Regions from separate parts of the Pseudomonas oryzihabitans genome, predicted to be linked through region 3. Evidence: predicted binding sites of a transcription regulator. Region 3 holds the regulator's gene; each other region holds the start of a gene.
The links. The regulator FliA, encoded in region 3, starts transcription of late flagellar genes. The targets are predictions, from matches to a motif close to CTAAAGTTTNNNNNNNNNNNGCCGNTAA.

Region 1: the regulator FliA is predicted to act here: its motif matches at 2,262-2,289, upstream of APT59_RS01280 (methyl-accepting chemotaxis protein).
Region 2: the regulator FliA is predicted to act here: its motif matches at 2,179-2,206, upstream of APT59_RS18195 (methyl-accepting chemotaxis protein).
Region 4: the regulator FliA is predicted to act here: its motif matches at 2,219-2,246, upstream of APT59_RS13330 (methyl-accepting chemotaxis protein).

What each region holds. Positions count from the first base shown of each region.
Region 1 is NZ_CP013987.1:277,204-282,711, forward strand. It holds gene APT59_RS01260 (peptidoglycan D,D-transpeptidase FtsI family protein) at 1-414, opposite strand, end outside; gene APT59_RS01265 (YkgJ family cysteine cluster protein) at 544-858, shown strand; gene APT59_RS01270 (YkgJ family cysteine cluster protein) at 1,196-1,600, opposite strand; gene APT59_RS01275 (xanthine phosphoribosyltransferase) at 1,604-2,176, opposite strand; gene APT59_RS01280 (methyl-accepting chemotaxis protein) at 2,357-4,414, shown strand; gene APT59_RS01285 (hypothetical protein) at 4,467-4,733, opposite strand; gene APT59_RS01290 (curlin) at 4,823-5,508, opposite strand, start outside.
Region 2 is NZ_CP013987.1:3,988,544-3,994,051, reverse strand. It holds gene APT59_RS18200 (hypothetical protein) at 64-318, opposite strand; gene APT59_RS18195 (methyl-accepting chemotaxis protein) at 484-2,124, opposite strand; gene APT59_RS18190 (Gfo/Idh/MocA family protein) at 2,257-3,198, opposite strand; gene APT59_RS18185 (saccharopine dehydrogenase family protein) at 3,264-4,337, opposite strand; gene APT59_RS18180 (PQQ-dependent sugar dehydrogenase) at 4,661-5,508, opposite strand, start outside.
Region 3 is NZ_CP013987.1:3,222,965-3,228,472, forward strand. It holds gene APT59_RS14660 (chemotaxis protein CheA) at 1-2,022, opposite strand, end outside; gene APT59_RS14665 (protein phosphatase CheZ) at 2,049-2,837, opposite strand; gene APT59_RS14670 (chemotaxis response regulator CheY) at 2,857-3,231, opposite strand; gene fliA (RNA polymerase sigma factor FliA) at 3,319-4,059, opposite strand; gene fleN (flagellar synthesis regulator FleN) at 4,056-4,886, opposite strand; gene flhF (flagellar biosynthesis protein FlhF) at 4,979-5,508, opposite strand, start outside.
Region 4 is NZ_CP013987.1:2,912,833-2,918,340, reverse strand. It holds gene APT59_RS13330 (methyl-accepting chemotaxis protein) at 179-2,140, opposite strand; gene APT59_RS13325 (cyd operon YbgE family protein) at 2,355-2,651, opposite strand; gene cydX (cytochrome bd-I oxidase subunit CydX) at 2,638-2,754, opposite strand; gene cydB (cytochrome d ubiquinol oxidase subunit II) at 2,780-3,919, opposite strand; gene APT59_RS13310 (cytochrome ubiquinol oxidase subunit I) at 3,930-5,508, opposite strand, start outside.

The sequences.
Region 1 (5,508 bases), 1.9 Mb from region 3:
GCCAGGCACGCCGAGGGCCATGATGTTCTCGCCATCGATGGGCGACAGGGCGCGGGCCAGATAGAGGAAGTGCTTTTCCGGATGCCCGAGGATCAGGTTGCGCAGCTCGGCCTCGGGCTTGTGGATGGCCTGGGCCAGGCGCCCCAGCTGGTCGGCGCTGTCCTGCATTTCCGCCGGATTGCACCAGATGGTCACCACCTCGGTGGAAACCGCCAGGGGCGCACCGTTGCGATCGGTGATCATGCCGCGGGTGACCGGGATGGGAATGTGGCGCACCGAGCGACGGTCGCCCTGATCGCCGAGGAATTCGGCGTCGAACAGCTTGAGGTAGGTGATGCGTCCGGCGACCACGCAGGTCAACAGGACCAGCACGGCGACCACGACATAGAAGCGATAGCGGGGTGCGGCCGTCATGGCGGCTCCTGCGCGAGAAGAGGGCTTGGACATGGTCACAACTGGTTACAACCATCGGGGACGCGCATGGTAACTGCTCCAGCCATCGGCCGGAAACCGCTGAGCGGTCGAGGGCGGTACACTGCACCCATGAGCGACATCCCCCTGCACGATCTTTCCACCCCTGCCGTGACCTGCGAGAGCTGTCAGGCCTGGTGCTGCCGCCAGGAAGTCCTGCTGTTCGACGATGCCGGCGTGCCCGCGCGCTTCATCGAGGAAGACTGGACCGGTACCCGCATGAGGCGTCTCGACGACGGCTGGTGCGCCGCCCTGGATCGCGAGCAGATGAACTGCAGCATCTATGAGGTAAGGCCCTGGGTCTGCCGGATCTTCGACATGGCCGGTCCCGAATGCCTGGAAGAACGTGCGGACATGAAGCGGGCGATGGAAAGCGGCGAGTTCTGAGGCATTCGCCTGAAAGGTGCACCGTCCGGGTGGTCCCATCGCGGCCATGGGCCGCTCCTACGGAGCCATCGACCGCTGTAGGAGCGGCCCATGGCCGCGAACAGCTACGTAGGGTGGCTAACGGCGCCAGCCTTGTCCACCTTGCAATGGCGCGGCCCTGTGGAAAACGCTGCGCGGTTTTCCAGGCTACAGGGGCGCTAGCGTCCTGTCGCGGCCTGGAACGCGATAGACCGTAGGTTGGGTTAAGACGGCTCTCTCGTCGAAGCCCAACGCGCGGGACCGAGCCCGCCCCGTTGGGCTTCGCTGGCGCTCAACCCAACCTACGCCGGCCCTTTGTCTAGCGCAGCTTCTGCGGCTTGTAGGCGCAATAGCCGGGTCGCGGGCCGACGCGCGGGTGGTTGCGGCAGGTGTCCGGGCGCTGGTCGTAGATGGTGCACAGCCGCGTCTTGGGATGCAGGTAGAGGCAGTCGTTGTTGGACAGCCGCACCAGGGTGAACAGCCCGGTCTTGGCGTTGAGGCGTTCGACGACGCCGTCCTTCTTGAGCCGCTTGGCGATGTCCTTGAGCGGCTCGCCCTTCTCGAATTCGTCCACTACGCCCATGCGGATCAGATCGGACAGGCGGGCTTCCACCGGCAGGGTGCAGCAACTGGACGCGCAGTCCAGGCACATGGCCTTGTCGTAGCGGATCCAGGTTTCGGTGCGATCGAGGTCGGCACCGAGAATGCGCAGTATCTGAGCCATGACTTACTCGGCGAAGGTGACCTGACCGTCGGCCAGGGAGGCGACGCGGGCCAGGGATTCGACGCGATAGCCCTGGGCGTCGAGTTCGGCGCGACCGACCTGGAAGGACTTCTCGATGACGATGCCGAGACCCATGACCTGGGCACCGGCCTGACCGATGATGGAGATCAGCGCCTTGGCCGCCTTACCGTTGGCGAGGAAGTCGTCAATGATAAGCACCCGGTCGTCGGACGACAGATGCATGGTCGAGACGGCTATGGTGCTCTCGGTCTGCTTGGTAAAGGAATAGACACTCGCGACCAGTAGATTGTCGGTAAGCGTCAGTGACTGATGCTTGCGCGCGAAGATCACCGGTACGCCCAGCTCCAGACCGGTCATCACCGCCGGGGCGATGCCCGAGGCTTCGATGGTCACGATCTTGGTGATGCCGGCATTGGCGAAGCGGCGGGCGAACTCCTGACCGATGTCCCGCATCAGCGCCGGGTCGATCTGGTGGTTGAGGAAGGCATCGACCTTGAGCACCTGCTCGGAGAGTACTTGGCCTTCGGTGCGAATCTTGGCTTTGAGGCGTTCCACGCGGACGATCCTTTAACGGCAACGCCCGGGCCTGAGTGCAGGACCGGGTCTGGGAATACGGGAGGGCGGCGATTGTGCCCTATCTTTCAAGAAAGTCGTTAGTTTGCCGACAAATCGCCTTATAGATACCCGCAACGGGTAGCGGCGTTTGCCAGCGGAAGGGCAGAGGAGCGGTCATCGATGGACGTTTTGTTGTCACCAGGGATTCGCGTGCTGAGCCGCTTCGGCTTCGCGCGCAAGTTTGCACTGCTCCTCGTGCTGTTCATTCTGCCACTCACGGTCAGCCTCTGGCTGCTCGGTGCGGATTTCCAGGCCAAGCTGGCGACGGTCAGTGGCGAACGCAGTGGTGTCCGGCTCTTGCAACGCCTGGATGTGCTGGAGGCCGAACTCAACGCCCAGCGCAACCTCACCGCACGCTGGAAGGCGATCGACACCGCTCGGCAGCCGACCCCGGCGGTGCAGGCCGCCATCGCCGCCTTGGAGGGCCGCAGTGACAGCGGGCGCGCGAGCCTCGCAGCGCTGCAGCAGCAACTGACGGCCGAGACCCTGGGCAGTGGCGTGCAGCAACGCTTCCAGGAGCTCCAGCAGGCCGTGGCCGGCCTTGACGTCAAGGATCTGCGCAACCTGGGCTGGTGGCCGGACGGCTACGACAGATTCACCGCGGCCCTGGGGGCCGTCCAGGCGTTGCGTGAGGAGATCGCCCTCGACAGCGGCCTGATCCTCGATCCCTGGCTGGAAACCTATCTGCTGATGCAGATCAGCACCACCCAGTCGGTCGAGCTGTACGAGCGACTCGGACGCCTGGCCAGTGTCGGTCAGGCCAGCGTGGTGTCCGGTCAGTTCAGCCTGCAGAGCCGACTGCAGTTGCGCGACCTGCGCGCGCGCGTTGGCGACTCCCACGAGAGCCTGACCAAGGTCGGCGCCCTGCTCAGCAGCAAGCTACCCGCCGACCTGGCCGGCTGGAAGGACGACTACCAAAAGGTCAACAGCCAGCTGGAGGCCAGCCTCAAGACCCTCGACCAGGGCATCTTCAGTGGCGAGATCACCCTCAAGCCGGAGCAGTTCGAAACCACCCTGGACGGCGTCCTGCAAGGGCTGCAGGCCTTCCGCCAGCAGACCCTCAAAAGTCTGGATCAGCGGCTGCAGTTCTATCGCGCCGATGCCGTCCACCGTTTCGGCTTCATCGTCGCCGGCTTCGGGCTGCTGCTGGTGGTGACCTGTTATCTGCTGCTGTGCATGCAGGCGGCCATCCGCGGCAGCGCGCGGGGCATCACTACCCTGGCCGAAGGCTTGCGTGACGGCGATCTGACCCGCACGGCCCAGGTGAACGGACGCGACGAGCTGGCGGAAATCGGGCGGGCACTGGACCTGGCCGTGGTGCAGCTGCGGGCCAGCCTGCAGACGGTCGATCGGGAGAGTCGCCAGGTGGGCATGGCGTCGGGTGAACTGGGACAGCAGGCCGAGGCGGCGCTGGGCGCGGTGGAAGCCCAGCGCCAGCAGATTACCCAGATCGCTACTGCGGCGACCGAGCTGGCGGCCACTGCCCAGGGCGTGGCCCGGAGTTGCGAAGAGGCCGCCGGGCGCGCCGAGCAGATGCGCGGCATCGCTCAGGTCAGCCAGCGCGATAGTCGCCAGACCACCGCCAGCATCCAGCGCCTCAATCAGCGGTTGGACGAGACCGCGGCGGCCATGGCCCAGGTCAACACCCAGGCCGGGGAGATCCAGCAGGTGGTGGACGTCATCCGTGGCATCGCCGAGCAGACCAATCTGCTGGCCCTCAACGCTGCCATCGAGGCGGCACGCGCCGGTGATCAGGGCCGAGGGTTCGCCGTGGTCGCCGACGAGGTACGTTCATTGTCGCAGCGCACCCAGGCCTCCACGGCACAGATCGCCGGCACCGTCGGCAGTCTGAGCAGCACCGTGGCCCAGGCCGTGTCGCTGATGCAGGAGGCCTGTGGTCAGGCGGCCAGCGACGCCCAGTCGGTCACCGGCCTGGGGCAGCGTCTGGAAGAGATCGCCGAATCAGTGCAGGGGGTGTCCGATACCCTGGTGCAGATCGCCACGGCGGCTGAACAGCAGGCGGTCACCGCCGATCAGGTCAGCGGCAATATCCAGCAGATCGATGGCGCCGCCGCCGAGCTGCTCGGCAATGCGCGCACGGTGCAGAGCACGGCGGTCGGCCTGGAGGCGGGCAGCCGCACCCTGGCGGCCAACACCACGCGTTTCCGCCTGGGCTAGAACGCAGAAGGGGCGCCGGTCAGGGCGCCCCTTCCACTCAAAGAACCGCTGATCAGGCCCGGGTATCGAGCAGCCGGCCCAGGATTTCCTGAGAGGCCTGCATGACCTTGGTACCGGCCAGCGCCTGGTACTTGCCGACATCCAGATTGACCAGTTGGCTCGCCATGTCAGCCTGGCTGTTGGTGGTCGCGCCCAGGGCTTGCTGCTCGTTGCGCGCGGTCTGGGAGGCGAGGGCGACACCGGCCTTTTCGACCGTGCGGCTGCCGTTCTGGTAGGCCTGCACCCCTGCGTAGAGGGTATTGCTTGAAGTCACGTTCATGGACAGCGTCCTCGACGGTGATGTCAAAGGGCTATTGAAGCAGCTTTGACGTCAAAGAACCAGCATGCCGTGTCACCGCTTGTGTCCTGCTACTGTTGAATCGTCGCCCGGTTGCCCTGACCGCTCTGGCTCAGGTTGACGGCGTTGCCAGCGCTCGCCTGGCTGACTGAGGCATATTGGCTAGCGCCCTGCTGGCTGGCGCTGACCTGGGCGTCGCTGCCCAGGCCTGCATGGAAGGAATGACCATCGCCCAGCTGCTCGATGCCGAGCTCGACGTTGTCGCCGATCCAGATCGCGCTGAACTCGTTGTCGTTGCCCTGGGAGACCAGGGTCAGACGGGAGTCGTCCCCGCCGATCAGGACGCCGGCGCTGTTGCGATTGCCCACTTGTTGCAGATCGAGGTGGTTGCCATCGCCCGTCAGGATCACCTGGGCGGCATTGTCGTCGCCAAGCTGGCGCGTGTTGACGGCCTGCGGTCTGTTTTCAAGGCCGTTCTGCTGCACCGCCGCGCTGTTGCGATTGCCGATCTGGATCAGCTGAACGTCTTGCTGCCGCGTGCCCTGGCGGGCCCCGGCCTGGTTGTCGTCACCGCGTTGCTCGACCACGGCCCGGTTGGCGTCGCCGCCCTGCAACAGGTCAACCTCGTTGCGCGCGCCCAGGGTCAGCACATCCTGCACATGATCATCGCCCACCTGCTTGAGTCGCGAGCGGCTACCGCTGTCGCGGCCGTCCTGAAACAGGCTCAGTTGATTGCGTGCGCCCTGCTGCTCGATGA
Region 2 (5,508 bases), 770 kb from region 3:
GACCCAACTGAGTCTGGTGGTGGCCTCGCTCACGCCGGACTGCCTTGGCCATTGCCAAACGCTTCAGGCGTCGAGCGGCTCCAGGCGTAAGGCGACACCGGTGCGCTGCAGGGTGAGGATGTCCGCTTCGCGACAGCCAATCAGGCGGCCTTCGGCGGTGCGCAGCTGATCGTCCTCCAGCTGAGCGTACGACTGCGGCTGCTTACCGTCGCCGGCGACCATGATGTAGAGCTGACCACACAGCAACTGCCCGGCCAGACGCCCGTCGTCGAGGCCGATCAGGCGGTAACTTCGGCGGGCATCGTAGGTAAAGCGCATGGGAGCATCCATTCAGGTATTTCAGCTCAGAACGGCTCTGGCGCCCAATGTTCCCCTGGCGCCGACCTGGGCAAGGCTCGTCAGCCCCTCTGGAGCGCAGCAAGCCCGCCACTCACCGAGATGAGGGCGGGTCGACCACTGGTCGGAAGTTTGCTGAACGATCGATCAATAACGGAATTGCGCGACCAGGCCCTGGAAGGACGTCGCCAGGCGCGACAACTCCTGACTGGACGCCGCGGTCTGCTGGGCACCGGTGGCGGTCTGGGTAGACAGGTCCTGGATGTTGACCAGATTGCGGTCCACTTCGCGAGCCACCTGGGCCTGCTCTTCGGCGGCGCTGGCGATCACCAGGTTGCGCTCCTCGATGCTGGCGATCCCGTTGGTGATGCGGTCCAGGGCTTCGCCGGCACGGTTGGCGCGCTCCTGGGTATCGCCGGCCAGGGACTGGCTCTTGTGCATGGCGCTCACTGCCTCTTCGGCGCTGTCGCGCACGGCGCTCATCATGCGCTCGATCTCCCCGGTGGAGCCCTGGGTGCGATGGGCCAGGGCGCGGACCTCGTCCGCCACCACGGCGAAACCGCGACCCTGCTCGCCGGCGCGGGCGGCTTCGATGGCGGCGTTGAGCGCCAGCAGGTTGGTCTGCTCGGCGATGCCACGAATCACTTCCAGCACCTTGCCGATCTCGCGCACCTGGCCTTCCAGGGTCTGCACCTTCTGGGTGGAATCGGTGATCTCGCTGGTCATCACCGCCATGGCCTGGGCCGCCTGCTGCACCTGCTCGCGACCCTGCTGGGCCTCGCGACTGGTGTCCTGGGAAGCGGTCGAGGTGGACGCGGCGTTGCGTGCTACCTCTTCCACGGCGGCGGTCATCTGGTTGACGGCGGTGGCGGCCTGCTGCACCTCGTCGTGCTGGCGAACCTGGCCCCGGGAGGTCTCCTCGGTCACGGCATGCAGTTCCTCGGCCGCCGCGGCGAGCTGGCTGGCGGCACCGGCCATCTGCTGCACGGTGTCCTTCAGGCTGCGCTGCATGCCGCCCAGGGCCTGCAGCAGCAGGCCCGCTTCGTCACGCCGGCTGCTCTGGATCGGCAAGGTCAGATCGCCCTGGGCGACACGCTCGGCGCTGGAGACGGCCTCGCGAATCGGGGTCACGATCAGGCGGGTAATGACGATGCCCAGGGCCAGGGCGCAGAACACTGCCAGCAGGAGGCCACCACTCAGGGTCCAGAAGGCTTTGTCGTAAGTAGCACTGGCAGCCACGCCGGCTTCGTTACCCTGGCGCTTGTTGGATTCCACCATGATCTTGAAGGAGCCCATGGTCTTGCGATAGCTGGGTTGAGCCTGCTCGTTGAGCAATTGGTTGGCACCGGCCACGTCCTTGGCAGCCAGCCGCGCCAAGACAGCGTCGACGGCAGTCAGGTAGGTTTTCCAATCACCCTGGTAGGCATCGCCCGCAGCCTTTTCATCAGGTTCCAGAGGCGTGGCTCGGTAGTCGGCAAAGGGTTTTTCAGCGTCGGCCTGGTTGGAGCGCAGGGAGGCGACAATGCCGTCCTGCTCGGCCTGCGGCGCGTTGGCGTAGGCCAAAGACATCAGGCGGAAGATGTCGCGGTTGTGCGCGATCACGTTGTTCTTGGCGTCGTTTAGCAGGGTGATGGAGCGCAGATTGTTGCTCAGCACCGAACCCAGCAAGGCGTTGAGGCTGTTGAGCCCACTCATGCCGACCGCGCCTATGCCGAGAGTAATGAGCGTACAGAGACCGAAGGCTACTGCGAGTTTCTTCGCCAGTGCCAGATTGTTGAACCAGACCATTGGGAATTCCTTTCAGCGACGGGGATGCCAGCCAAATTGCACCGGATGCCCTCGCTATCGGCACCAACAGTCTGACCTTTAACCCCTCCGGTCTCTCGGCAATGGTTACTCATGCTGCCCCGGCCTGACGTCCTAGTCGCGTCCATAGAGGCGATCCAGCAGGCCGTTGGCCGCGAGGGCATCCTCCAGGTTGGCCAATTCTGGACGGGGTTGACCGAGCAGCTGATCGAATACCGCCTGGGCACCCTGGGGAACACCGGGGGCGATCGCCTCGGCCAGCACCTGACTCTCACCACTGGCCTCGTGCAGCAGCAGGCGCCCAGCAGCGAGCTCCAGGGTTCCCGTGCTGCCATCCAGCCGGATGGCCAGCCGCGGACCGCGCAGGGTGGCACTGGCCCGCAGCTGGATCGGCAGGTCGCCGGCTCGGAGCAACGCCTCGCCGGCATGATCCAGTGGCCAGCGCGCATCGCGTTCCAGACGGCAGTGTTCGACCGTCAGGGATTCACCGGTCAGCCAGGCGCTTAAGTCCAGCAGGTGCACGGCCAGGTCGCCAAAGGCGCCATAGCCCATGCGCGTCTCGTCCAGATGCGCCGGCCAGTCGCTTAGCCAGCCTTCCAGCAGACCTGGGTGGCCAGCCGTGAGCGACAGGTGGGAAAGGGTGCCGATGGCGCCAGCGCGAGCCAAATGACGCAATTGCTGTAGGGCAGGGTCGGTACGCAGATAGAAGCCGCTAAAGCAGGAGCGCCCGGCGAGTTGCGTGGCCAGCGCCGTCGCGCGCGCAGCCGAGACGGCCAGGGGCTTTTCCACGAACAGATGGCGGGCGCGGGGGAGTAGCGCGGCTACCGCTGTTTCGTGATCCTCGATGGCCGTGGTGACGAAGGCCAGATCCACCTCGGGCAACTGGGCGAAATCGTCCAGCACCGGCAGGCCATGGGGCGCGGCGAGACGCTGGGCGCGGGCAGGATCGCGTTCGCTAGCCAGGGCCACTACCCGCACGCGCGGATCGGCCAGGCTGGTGTCCAGGTAGTCCTGGGCGTGGATCTGTTCGCAACCGACGATGGCGACGCTGAGCATGACGAGGGGTCCTCCAACGGAAACTGTTCCGTTATGGACCCCACATCGGCCGCTAAGCTTCCCGGTCAGGCCGGCTGGTAGGCCTTGCCGAAGCGGTTGGCCAGGAAGGCGTCCATGTCCACCTGCTCCTGGGCAATGAAGCCGCGCTGCGGCAGCTTGCCTTCGCGGAACAGATCCAGGGCGGTGCAGATGCCGGCGGCGGTGGTGATCTGGATGGCGCTGGTCAGGCGACCGTCGCGCTCGGCGGCAAAGATCTTGCGGCTGAAAACCTCCTGCACCAGCTTGCCGCCGCGCATACCGCTGACGGTCACGAACACCAGCACCACGTCCTGCATGGTGGTGGGCACGGCACCGCGCAGGATGTTCTTGAGCTGCTCCTGGTCACCGGCCAGGCGCAGGTCCTCCAGCAGGAATTTCATCAGGTCGCGGTGACCGGGATAGCGCACGGTCTTGTAGTCCAGGGTTTCCACCTGGCCCTGCAGGGTCTCGCAGAGGGTGCCCAGGCCGCCCGAGGTGTTGAAGGCCTCGTATTCCACGCCGTCCAGGGAGAAGTGCTCCAGGCCTTCCAGCGGCTGCACCAGTTGCAGCTCGCCGTTGCGCACGGCTTCGCAAGGGTGACAGTACTCGTTGACCAGGCCGTCGACGCTCCAGGTCAGGTTGTACTTCAGGGCGTTGGTGGGAAATTCCGGTAGGGCGCCGACACGCATCTTCACCTCGCGCACACTGTCGAAACGCTTGGCCAGGGAATGGGCGGCAATACCGATGAAGCCAGGCGCCAGACCGCACTGGGGCATGAAGGCATTGCTCGCGCCCTCGGCCAGCTGGCGGATGGTCTTGGTCGCCTTGACGTCTTCGGTCAGGTCGAAATAGTGGGTGTTGGTGGCCTTGGCCGCCTGGGCGACGGGAATCGCCAGGTGATAGGGCAGGGCGTTGAGTACTACGTCCTGATCGTCCAGGGCCGCGGCCAGGGCGCTGGCGTCGGACGTGTCCAGGGTGCGGGTCTGCACGCCCAGGGCCGCGATTGCCTCCAGGGCACGCTCGTCACGATCCGCCACCGTCACCCGGTAGTCGCCACTGGCGTGCAGCAATTGCGAAATGGTGTAGCCGATGTGGCCGGCGCCGAGCAGGGTGACGTTCATGGCGGGATCCTCCGTGGTTAGAGGCTCCAGCTTAAAAAGGGGCACTGCCAGATGTGAGCGTCAGAGCGTCGAATCGTCGTGCTTTATTTGACGAAACGGCGGAGTATTCGTCGTTTCGACGAGGCTTCTCGCGGCTTACCCGAGTTGCCGCCCAAACAGGCTATCGATGTCTCCGTAGGTTGGGTTGAGACGGCCCTATCGTCGAAGCCCAACATGGTGAGCCCCGAGCCGACGTTGGGCTTCGCTGTGCTCAACCCCACCTACCGCATCGGCATGGCCGCGACTGGTGCTGTACCGGATCGGCATCACGGCTCTTTCGCTACCTACCCCGGCACCACACGCAACAGCTGACCGTCCTCACCATCGGTGAGCAGCCAGAGATTGCCGTCCGGGCCGCTGCGCACGTCGCGCAGACGCTGGTTCAATTCCTGGAACAAAAGCTCCTGCTGACCAGGCATACCCTCAACCAGCGGTATCCGCCGCACCGACTTCTCTCGCAGCGCCGCCACGAACAGGCTGCCGCACCAGGGGGGAAAGCCCTGGCCGTCGTACCAGGTCATGCCCGCGGGCGCGATCGACGGCGTCCACTCCAGCAACGGTGGAGTGATGCCCGGCAATTCGCGAAAGGGCGAGATGCGCGCACCGGTGTAGTCCACGCCGCCGGTGGTCAGCGGCCAGCCATAGTTGGCGCCGGCGCGGATCAGGTTGAGTTCGTCGCCGCCCTTGGAGCCATGCTCGTGCTCGTACAGCGCCTGACGCTCGGCCACCCAGACCAGACCCTGGGGATTGCGATGGCCGAGGCTGTAGATCTCCGGCAGGGCGCCGGGTCGTTTGATGAAGGGATTGTCCGCCGGCACCTGGCCGTCGCGGGTGATGCGCACGATCTTGCCCAGATGGGTATCCAGTCGCTGGGCGTCGGTACGTTCCACGTTGCCATCACCCAAGGCGATGGCCAGGGTGCCGTCGCCGAGCAGGGCCATCCGCGCCCCGAAGTGCTGGCCGTAAGCCTTGGCCGGCTGGCTGGTGAACAGTGGCTGGACGTCCTGCAGGCGTCCGCCGTCCAGCCGCGCCCGCACCACCCGGAGATGATTGGCCTGCCGCGTGCCTGTCGCATAGGAGAGATAGATCAGTTGGTTGCGGGCGAAATCCGGATCCGGTAGCACCTCGAACA
Region 3 (5,508 bases):
GTGGGCTGCACCAGGTACCAGCCAACGCTTGAGGTAGAAGAGCGGCAGTGCCTTGTCGCGCACCACCACCACTTCCTGGCCATCCACCACGTTGGTGCGGGACAGGTCGAGGTGGAAGATCTCGTTGACGTTGACCAGCGGGAAGGCGAAGGCCTGGTTGCCCAGCATCACCATCAGCGTCGGCATGATCGCCAGGGTCAGGGGTACCTTGATGACGATCTTGGAGCCCTGGCCCTTGGTCGAGAAGACGTTGAGGGTACCGTTGAGCTGGCTGATCTTGGTCTTGACCACGTCCATGCCCACGCCGCGGCCGGAGATGTCGGAGATCTCGGCCTTGGTGGAGAAACCCGGGGCAAAGATCAGGTTGAAGCACTCGGTCTCGGTCAGGCGATCGGCCGCGTCGCGGTCGAGCAGGCCCTTTTCCACCGCCTTGTTACGCAGCAGATCCGCGTCCATGCCCTTGCCGTCGTCGGAAATCGACAGCAGGATATGGTCGCCTTCCTGCTCGGCGGAAAGCACCACGCGTCCGGCGCGGGACTTGCCGTTGCCTTCACGCTCGGCCGGCCCCTCGATGCCATGGTCGACCGCATTGCGCACCAAGTGCACCAGCGGATCGGCCAGGGCCTCGACCAGGTTCTTGTCCAGGTCGGTTTCTTCACCGACCAGCTCCAGATTGATCTCTTTCTTCAGGCTGCGCGCCAGATCGCGGACCAGGCGCGGGAAGCGGCCGAAGACTTTCTTGATCGGCTGCATTCGGGTCTTCATGACCGAGGTCTGCAGATCCGCGGTGACCACGTCGAGGTTGGACACCGCCTTGGCCATGGCCTCGTCGCCGCTGTTCAGGCCCAGGCGTACCAGGCGGTTACGCACCAGCACCAGTTCGCCGACCATGTTCATGATCTCGTCCAGCCGCGCGGTATCGACCCGCACGGTGGTCTCCGCCTCGCTGGTGGGACGCTCGCCTGCCGCGGCAGGTGCCGCCGGCTTGGGCGCAGCGACCTCGGCGGCCGGTTTCGGTGCCGGTGCTGGGGCCGGGGCCGGAACGGGCTGAGGCGCGGCGACCGGTGTCGGCGCAGCGGCAACCGGTGCAGCTACGGGCTCGGCGGGGCCACTGAACCTGCCCTTGCCATGGAGTTCATCGAGCAGGGATTCGAACTCGTCATCGGTGATCTCATCACCACTCGCCGCCGCCGGAGCAGCCGTGACGGGTGCCGATGCGGCCGGCGCAGGAGCCTCGTTCGCGACGAACTTGCCCTTGCCGTGCAGCTCGTCGAGCAGGGCTTCGAATTCGTCATCGGTGATCTCGTCGCCACCCGTGGCGGCTGGCGCAGGTGCCGTGGCAGCCACCGGAGCCGCCGCTGGCGCCTCGTTGAACTTGCCTTTGCCATGCAGCTGATCGAGCAAGGCCTCGAATTCGTCGTCGGTGATGTCCTCGCCACCGGCGGCACTGGCGGTTTCCGCAGTGGCCCCCTGGTCGGCACCCGGCTCGCTGCCTAGGGCATCGAGCAGGTTTTGGAAATCGGCATCGCTCAGTTCCGGCTCGGCAGCCGCCGCGGCGGTCGGAGCGGGCTCTGCGGCAGCGACCGGGGCAGCAGCCACGGGCGCAACCGGAACCGGCGCCGGCTCACTGCCGGCGGGTTCGGCCAGGCGGGCCAGGGCCGCCAGTAATTCAGGCGAGGCCGGGGTCGGCTCTTCGCGTTCACGGACCTGACCGAACATTTCGTTGACGGAATCCAGTGCCTGCAGCACTACATCCATCAGCTCGGCATCCACGCGGCGTTCGCCTTTGCGCAGGATGTCGAACACGTTTTCCGCGATATGGCAGCACTCGACCAGGGTATGGAGCTGCAGGAAACCGGCACCGCCCTTTACGGTATGGAAGCCACGGAAAATGGCATTCAGCAGATCCATGTCATCCGGGCGGCTTTCCAGCTCGACCAATTGTTCGGACAACTGTTCGAGAATCTCGCCGGCCTCTACCAGGAAATCCTGGAGGATTTCTTCATCGGCGTCGAAGCTCATTCCTGCACTCCCCAAGAGGGTCTGGGTCAAAAGCCCAGACTGGATAGAAGATCGTCGACGTCGACCTGAGCGGCCACGACGTCTTCACGCTTATCGGCATGAATCTGCGGACCTTCACCCTTCATCGTCTTTTCTTTTCGATTCTGTTCGATCAGCGCGGTGTGATCGTGACTGAAGCCGGTATAGCGATCGACCTGACTGGCCATCATCACCAGCTTGACGAGGTCTTTCTCGATCTGCCCGACGAGATTGACGACCCGCTTGATCACCTGACCGGTGAGATCCTGGTAGTCCTGCGCGAGGAGAATGTCGTTGAGCTTGGCCGACAGCTGCTCGGCACTGCTCTCGCTGTGGCTGAGGAAGGCGTCGACGCGCTTGGCCAGTTCGCGGAATTCGTCCGCGCCCATTTCCCGGCGCATGAATTTCTTCCAGTCGGCATGCACGGCACGGGCCTCGTCGCCGAAGTTGCCTACCAGCGGTGCGCTCTCCTCCACCAGATCCATGGTCCGGTTGGCGGCGTTCTCGGTCATCTTCACCACGTAGGAGAGACGATCGGTGGCATCGCTGATCTGGGAGACCTCTTCGCCGGCCATGCCGCGCGGATCGATCTCGAAGTTGACGATGGCATTGTGCAGCTCGCGGGTCAGCTTGCCGACTTCCTGGTAAAGACCCCGGTCACGCAGTTGATTGAGCTCATTGATAACATGCACGGCCTGGGTGAAATCGCCGCTTTCCAGGCATTTCACCAGCTCTTGGGCGTGCTGTTTTAGATTCGACTCGAAGTCGCTGAAGCTGTTGGTGCCAAGCTGATCCATAACGTCCCCGCGGCTTTCTTCAGCCGTTCACCCGCTCGAAGATCTTGTCGATCTTTTCTTTCAGCACCTGGGCGGTGAAAGGCTTGACCACATAGCCATTCACGCCGGCCTGAGCGGCTTCGATGATCTGCTCACGCTTGGCCTCGGCGGTCACCATCAGCACCGGCAGGGTCTTCAGGCGCGCGTCGGCGCGGACCTGGCGCAGCAGGTCGATGCCGGTCATGCCAGGCATGTTCCAGTCGGTGACGAGAAAATCGAAGTTGCCGCTCTGCAGCATCGGCAGTGCGGTATTGCCGTCGTCTGCTTCGGCGGTATTGGTGAATCCCAGATCGCGCAGCAAATTCTTGATGATGCGTCTCATCGTGGAAAAATCGTCCACGATGAGGATTTTCATGTTCTTGTCCAAGTCGACCTCCGTCCTAATCCGCACACACGCCACAAGGCGCGTCTAAGCAATCGTAGTAGCCTGAGTACCAGCCGGTTAACGCGAACGCCATTCCGCCAGCCGCGCCCGCAGGCGTGCCGCGCATTGACTGTGAAGTTGGCAGACACGTGACTCGCTCACACCCAGCACCTCGCCGATTTCCTTGAGGTTGAGTTCCTCGTCGTAATACAGCGAGAGCACCAGACGTTCACGCTCCGGAAGATTGGCGATGGCCTCGGCCAGGGCCTTGCGGAAGCGCTCGTCTTCCAGACCGCGACCGGGCTCGAGTTCATGCGAACCACTCTCCTCGAGCCCATGCTCACCACCCTCCATGAGGTCGTCGAAGCTGAACAGGCGACTCCCCATGGTGTCGCCAAGGATGCCGTAGTACTCATCCAGACTCAATTTAAGTTCGGCCGCGACTTCGGAATCTTTAGCGTCACGACCAGTGCGCGCTTCCACTGCCCGAATGGCGTCGGTGACCATGCGCGTGTTGCGGTGCACCGAGCGCGGCGCCCAGTCGCCCTTGCGGACCTCATCGAGCATGGCACCGCGGATGCGGATGCCGGCGTAGGTCTCGAAGCTGGCGCCCTTGCCGGCGTCGTATTTGCGCGAGGCCTCCAGCAGACCGATCATGCCGGCCTGCATCAGATCTTCGACCTGTACGCTCGCCGGCAGGCGCGCCAGGAGATGGTAGGCGATGCGTTTCACCAACGGCGCGTAGCGGTTGATGAGCTGCTCCTGCTGGGTACGTTCCGAGGTTTTGCTGTACATGCGAAGCCCGCTGGATGCTGTCATGCGTGGGTACCGATGGCTGGTTGCACAAGGCGCTCGACAAAGAACTCGAGATGGCCGCGCGGATTGGCGGGCAGCGGCCAGCCATCGACTTTCTGAGCCACCGCACGAAAGGCCAGTGAGGCCTTGGCACGCGGAAAGGCTTCGTACACGGGGCGCTGTTTCTGTACCGCTTTGCGCACCGCTTCATCGAACGGAATGGCGCCCACGTATTGCAAGGCGACATCCAGGAATCTGTCGGTCACCTTGGTCAGCTTAGCAAAGAGATTGCGGCCTTCCTGGGGTGTCAGCGCCATATTCGCCAACACCCGGAAACGGGTGACGCCATGGTCGCGATTGAGCAGCTTGATCAGGGCGTAGGCATCGGTGATGGAGGTGGGCTCATCGCACACCACGACCAGGACTTCCTGGGCGGCGCGGACGAAGCTGACCACCTGGTCGCCGATGCCGGCAGCGGTATCGACGATGAGCACGTCGAGGTTCTCGCTGATGTCGCTGAAGGCCTGGATCAGACCGGCATGCTGGGCCGGCGTCAGATTGACCATCGCCTGGGTGCCCGAGGCTGCCGGGACGATGCGGATGCCGCCCGGCCCGTGCAGCAGCACGTCGCGCAGCTCACACTCGCCGGAAATGACGTCGGCCAGGGTGCGCTTGGGCGACAGCCCGAGCAGAACGTCGATGTTGGCAAGGCCCAGGTCGGCGTCGAGCAGCATGACGCGCCGCCCGATATCGGCCAGGGCCAAGGCCAGGTTGACCGACACATTGGTCTTGCCGACACCGCCTTTACCGCCCGTGACCGCTATGACTTGGACGGGATGCATGCTACCCATTGCCTGATACCTTTGATTGAAATCCGTCACACTTTAGACCAAGTGCATTTGGCGTGCCCAGGCATGCGATGCACCACTACCGTTCGTCGGCGCTAACCGGCGCGGCGGGCATTGCTCTGATACAGGCCGGCGAACATGCCGGCCATGGTTTCTTCGCTCGGCTCTTCGGACGCCTGCAGGCTCACAGCGCGGCTCACCAGCTGGTGGCTGCGAGCCGGATGCAGATCGTCCGGGATGCGCGGACCGTCGGCGATGTAGGCCACCGGCAGGCGCTGGCTGATGGCCAGGCCCAGGGCTTCGCCGAGGCTGGCGGCCTCGTCCAGCTTGGTCAGCACGCAGCCGCTCAGGCCGCAGCGCCGATAGCTGTGATAGGCCGCCTTGAGCACCTGGCTCTGGCTGGTGACACCCAGCACCAGGTAATTGCGAATCTTCAGCTGGCGGTTCGCCAGGGCTTCGAGCTGCGCCTTGAGCGCCGGATCGTTGGCGGGCATGCCCGCGGTATCGATCAGCACCAGACGCTTGCGTGCCAGGGGCGCCAGGGCCTGCGCCAGGGACTGGCCCGGATCGACCAGGGTCACCGGTACGTCGAGGATGCGGCCCAGGGTCTTGATCTGCTCCTGGG
Region 4 (5,508 bases), 310 kb from region 3:
ATTCCCAGATAGTCTGGCGGCCGGTCCTCGGTTGGCCGGTTCCCGCTGCCAGGTCCTGAGACGTGACAACCCTCCCTAGTCTAGTGGAGCGATCGCCGGCGTTGCCATCCAGAGTGACGGCTTTCCAACCGTACAGAGGCGGATGGCAAGCCGCATGCGACTGTTTCCGGCCCGTGGATCACGCCACCCGGAAGCGCCCCACCAGGCCTTGCTGCTGCTCGGCCAGGCGCGCCAGTTCTCGACTGGTGACGGCGGTCTGCTCGGCGCCAGCGCTGACCTGGATCACCAGATCGTTGATGTCGTTGACGTTGCGGCTGATCTCTTCGGCGACTTGGCTCTGCTGTTCGGCGGCCGAAGCGACCTGGATGTTGCGGTCGTTGATGAGGGTGACGCCCTCGGCGATCTCGCCGAGCAGCTCGCCGGCGCGGACCACGTTGCTGGCACCGGTCTGCACCTGGCTGAGGGTCTCCTGCATGGCCTGGGTGGCACGGTCGGAGCCGCTCTGCAGATGGCTGATCATCTGCTGGATGCTGCCGGTAGATTGCTGGGTCTTCTGCGCCAGGGAGCGTACCTCGTCGGCCACCACGGCGAAGCCACGACCGGCTTCGCCGGCGCGCGCGGCCTCGATGGCGGCGTTGAGGGCCAGTAGGTTGGTCTGCTCGGCGATGCCGCGGATCACGTCCAGCACCGAGGAGATGGCGTCGCTTTCCTGTTTGAGCTCGGCGATGATCTCCGAGGTCCGCTCGGCCTGTACCGACAGGCCCTGCACCAGGCCGATGGTGGCCTGCAATTCACGACGACCCTGGCTAGTGTTGGCCTCGACCTGCCGCGAGCCTTCGGCGGCTTCGGTGGTGCTGCGGGCGACGTCCTTGACCGTGGCGCTCATCTCGGCGATGGCGGTGGCGACCTGATCGGTGCCCAGGCGCTGCTGGGCGACGTTCTGGCTGGTCTGGATGGCGACCGCCGAGGCTTCTTCGGCGGCGGTGGCGACCTGTACGGTGGCGGCGCCGATCTCCTGGATCACCTGACCCAGCTCCTGGCTCATCAGGTTGAGATTACCGGTGATGGTGCCGAACTCGTCCTTGCCCTGGTAGGCGCAGCGGGCGGTGAGGTCGCGGGTGGCCAGGCGGGTGAGGGTGCCGTTGACCTGCTCGACCGCCTGCTTGATGTTGCGGATGATCACCCAGGCCAGCGCCGAGACGGCTACCAGGACCAGCAGTACTAGGCCGAGGGTGATCCAGAGATCCCGGCTGGCCTTGGCACGGGCCTGTTCGGCCTGGGCGCCGACACTGGCACCCAGGTCCGCCTCCACCTTGCCCATCAGGTCGATACGCTGGGTGGCCAGGTTGAACCAGTCCTCCGGCTTGACGCCCAGGGCATCGCCGAGGGGGACGGTGAAGGCCAGCTGTTGCAGGCGGCTGACTTCCATGGCGCTGGGCTGCTTGAAGGTGTCGTCGAGCTGACGGATGAATTCAGGCGTAGCCTTGCGCTGGAAGGCGTCGGCGTAGGCGGAGAATTCGCCCAGGTTGCGGGCGAAGCGCGACAGCAGGCCGGCATCGAAGCGATTCTGGTTGAAGGCCAGGCCCAGCAGTACGCGCTCGCGGCCCGCGCGTTCCTTCATCTCGACGAAGAGATTGAGGGCGCCCAGAGCGCGCAGGATCTCAGGATCATCGACACCCGCTTCGAGGGCATGGGTGTAGCCGATCAGCGCCTTGATCAGGTCGGTGTAGGCCGTGCCGGATTGGGTGCTGTTGAGCGCCAGGCCATCGACCTTGCTGCGCAGGTCACGCAGGCTGTCCAGGGCGCGCATGGCGGTCTGGATGGCGGCGTCGTTACCGGTGGCCAACGCACTTAGGTCCTTCTGGGCCTTATCGCTGTCTTCGCGGAAGGTCTTGAGCTTGTCCTGCATCGACTTGCCGCCACTGCCGAGGAACACGCCGCTGGCACCGCGCTCGCGCTGCAGGCTGGTGACCAAGGCACTGACGCGCTCGGCCGTGGCACTGGCGGTCACGGTGTGCTCCATGTTCTTGAGCGTTTCGTAGCGATCGGCGGTGTAGAGACCCGAGATCACCAGGAAGCCGGCCAGGGGCAGGAGCAGGATCAGCAGGAGTTTGGTACTGAGGGGGGCATTCCTGAGCATGGGTGAATTCTCTGATGCGGTCAGCTGGCGCGCCGGCGGCAAGGCAATGAGCCAGCGAAGGCGGGGTCGATTCCGGTTATGTCGGCAGCTAGAGGTGAAGCTTTATGGTCAGCTTATTAAAGGCTTGAACGACGGGCGGGGAGGAGTGGATCCCGGCAGGGCGCGGGTAGCCAGAAAAGCGCCCGGGAAGTCTGGGCGCTTTTGTCAGGCTCCGTCAGCCGAGCTGCGCTCTGATGAGCAGCGCGTAACCCAGCCCCAGCAACGGCCAGCCCACCAGCGGCCCGAACACCAGGCGCCACAGCCAGAGCCGCGGTACGAAACCGACGCCATGGACCAGGCCGGCGGAGACACCCAGCATCACCCCCATCAGCAGCGGATGGCTGTAATGCCCGCTGGCATCGAGCATCAAGCCCGGGTGAATCATCAGCAGCAGCGCCAGGGGCGCCGCCAGCAGCAGGGACAGCGTCCGTCCTAGTGGGTGGACGCGGGGCAGGGCCTCAGCACTCGGCATCGTCATGGACATCGAGCTCCCGGGTGCTTTCCAGCCAGAGGGCGTTGATGATGCCGAAGCTCGCGGCGAGCAGGACACCGAGGATCCAGGTGAAGTACCACATGAAGGAGTCTCCTTGAGATCGGTGATCAGTAGAGGCCGTGGGGGTTGGCGTCGATGAAGCGGTCGTCGACCTTGCCCCACATGCGCACGTAGCTCCACAGGGTGTAGGCCAGGATGAGTGGCACGAAAATGGCCGCGGCGACGAACATGATGCCCAGCGTCTTATGGCTGGAGACGGCGTCCCAGATGGTCAGGCTGGAAGCCGGGTCCAGGCTCGACGGCAGCACGAAGGGAAGCAGCGCGCAGCCGGCGGTGGCGAGGGTGCCGACGATGGCCAGGGACGTACCGGTGAAGGCCAGGCCGGCCTGCCGCCAGCTGCTGCCGAGCAGGGCCAGGACGCTGCCGAGCGCGGCCAGCACCGGGGCGAGCAGGGTCAGCGGCTGGGTATGGTAGTTGGCCAACCAGCCCGGATTGCCGGCGGTCACCACCTTGTGCAGCGGATTCAAGGCACTGCCCGGATCGCCCTGGCTGACCAGCACGTAGCCGTCGAAGCCGTAGGCCAGCCAGACACCGGCCAGACCGAAGGTGACGAGGTGGAGCAGGGCGCACAGGCCGGTGGCACGTCGGGCGCGCTCGCCCAGGGCGTGGTGGGTACGCAGCATCAGCCAGCTGCCGCCATGGGCGCAGAGCATGGCCAGGCTGACCGCGCCGCTGAGCAGGGCGAAGGGGTTGAGCAGGGCGAAAAAGCTGCCGCTGTAGGTGGATCTCAGGGTGTCGTCGAGTTGGAAGGGCACGCCCTGGAAGAGATTGCCGAAGGCCACGCCAAACACCAGGGCCGGTACCAGGCTGCCGGTGAACAGGCCCCAGTCCCAGGCGTTGCGCCAGCGGGTGTTGTCCAGCTTGCTGCGGTAGTCGAAGCCCACCGGACGCAGGAACAGGGCGAAGAGCACCAGCAGCAGTGCCCAATAGAGCCCGGAGAAGGCGGTGGCATAGACCATCGGCCAGGCAGCGAAGAGGGCGCCACCGGCGGTGATGAACCAGACCTGGTTGCCGTCCCAGTGCGGCGCGATACTGTTGATGGCGGCGCGGCGTTCCTTGTCGGTCTTGCCGATCAGGGGCATCAGGATCATGGCGCCCATGTCGAAGCCGTCGGTGAGGGCAAAGCCGATCAGCAGGACGCCGATCAGCACCCACCAGGTGAGCTTGAGCACTTCGTAGTCGAACATGGCAGTCTCCTCAGGCGTTGGCCGGTGCGACGGGCTTGGCGGTGGCGGCCTGGCGCAGGGCGTCGCCGACCTGGGCAGCCCGTTCGTGGAAGTAGCGGCCGGTGTGCAGGCTGCTCGGGCCGAGGCGGGCGAAGCGGATCATCAGGTACATCTCCACGATCAGGAGCAGGGTGTAGAAGGTCACCAGGGCGCCGATGGAGCCCCACAGATCGGCCGGAGCCAGGGTCGAGGCCGACAGGTGGGTGGGCAGGACCTCGCTGATGGTCCAGGGCTGGCGGCCGTGCTCGGCCACCCACCAGCCGGTCTGGGTGGCGATCCAGGGCAGCGGCAGGCTGAACAGGGCCCACTTCAGCAGCCAGGGCTTCTTGAGCTCGTTGCGCCGGGTCGAGGCCCAGAAGGCGCAGATGAACAGCGCCAGCATCAGCACGCCACTGGCGACCATGATGCGGAAGGTCCAGAACAGGCTGGCGACGCCAGGAATGGTGTCCCGCGCGGCCTGGCGGACCTGCTCGGGGGTGGCCGTGGCGGGATCGTTGACGTACTTCTTCAACAGCAGGCCATAGCCCAGGTCCTGCTTGTGGGCGTCGAAGGCGGCGCGGGTGGCGGCGGAATCGTCGCCGGCGCGCAGTCGCTCCAGCAGGGCGTAAGCCTGGGCGCCGTTGCGGACGCGGGCCTCGTATTGGCTGACCAGATCCTTGATGCCGGTGACCTGTTCGGTGGTGGAGCGGGTGGCGATCAGACCCATCAGGTAGGGGATCTTCACCGCGTAGTCGGTGCGCATCTCCTGTTGATTGGGGATGCCGAACAGGGTGAAGGAGGCCGGGGCTTCCTCGGTGTTCCACTCGGCTTCGATGGCGGCCAGCTTGACCTTCTGGACCTCGCCCACGCGATAGCCGGATTCGTCACCCAGCACGATCACCGAGATGACCGCGGCGGTACCGAAGGCGGCGGCCACGGCGAAGGAGCGCCGGGCGAAGCCGATGTCGCGACCCTTGAGCAGGTAGTAGCTGGAGATCGCCAGCACGAAGATGGCGCCGGTGACGTAGCCCGAGGCCACGGTGTGGACGAACTTCACCTGGGCCACGGGGTTGAGCAGCAGGGCACCGAAGTCGGCCAGCTCCATGCGCATGGTCACGTAGTTGAACTCGGCGCCGACCGGGTTCTGCATCCAGCCGTTGGCCACCAGGATCCACAGGGCGGAGAGGTTCGAGCCCAGCGCCACCAGCCAGGTCACCAGCAGGTGCTGGCCCTTGGACAGGCGATCCCAGCCAAAGAAGAACAGCCCGATAAGGGTGGATTCGAGGAAGAAGGCCATCAGGCCCTCGATGGCCAGGGGCGCGCCGAAGATGTCGCCGACATAGTGTGAGTAGTAGGCCCAGTTGGTGCCGAACTGGAACTCCATGGTCAGGCCGGTGGTGACGCCCAGGGCGAAGTTGATGCCGAACAGCTTGCCCCAGAACTTGGTCATGTCCTTGTAGACCTGGCGGCCGGTCATCACATAGACCGATTCCATGATTCCCAGGATCACCACCAGCCCCAGGGTCAGGGGCACGAAGATGAAGTGATACAGCGCGGTCATGCCGAATTGC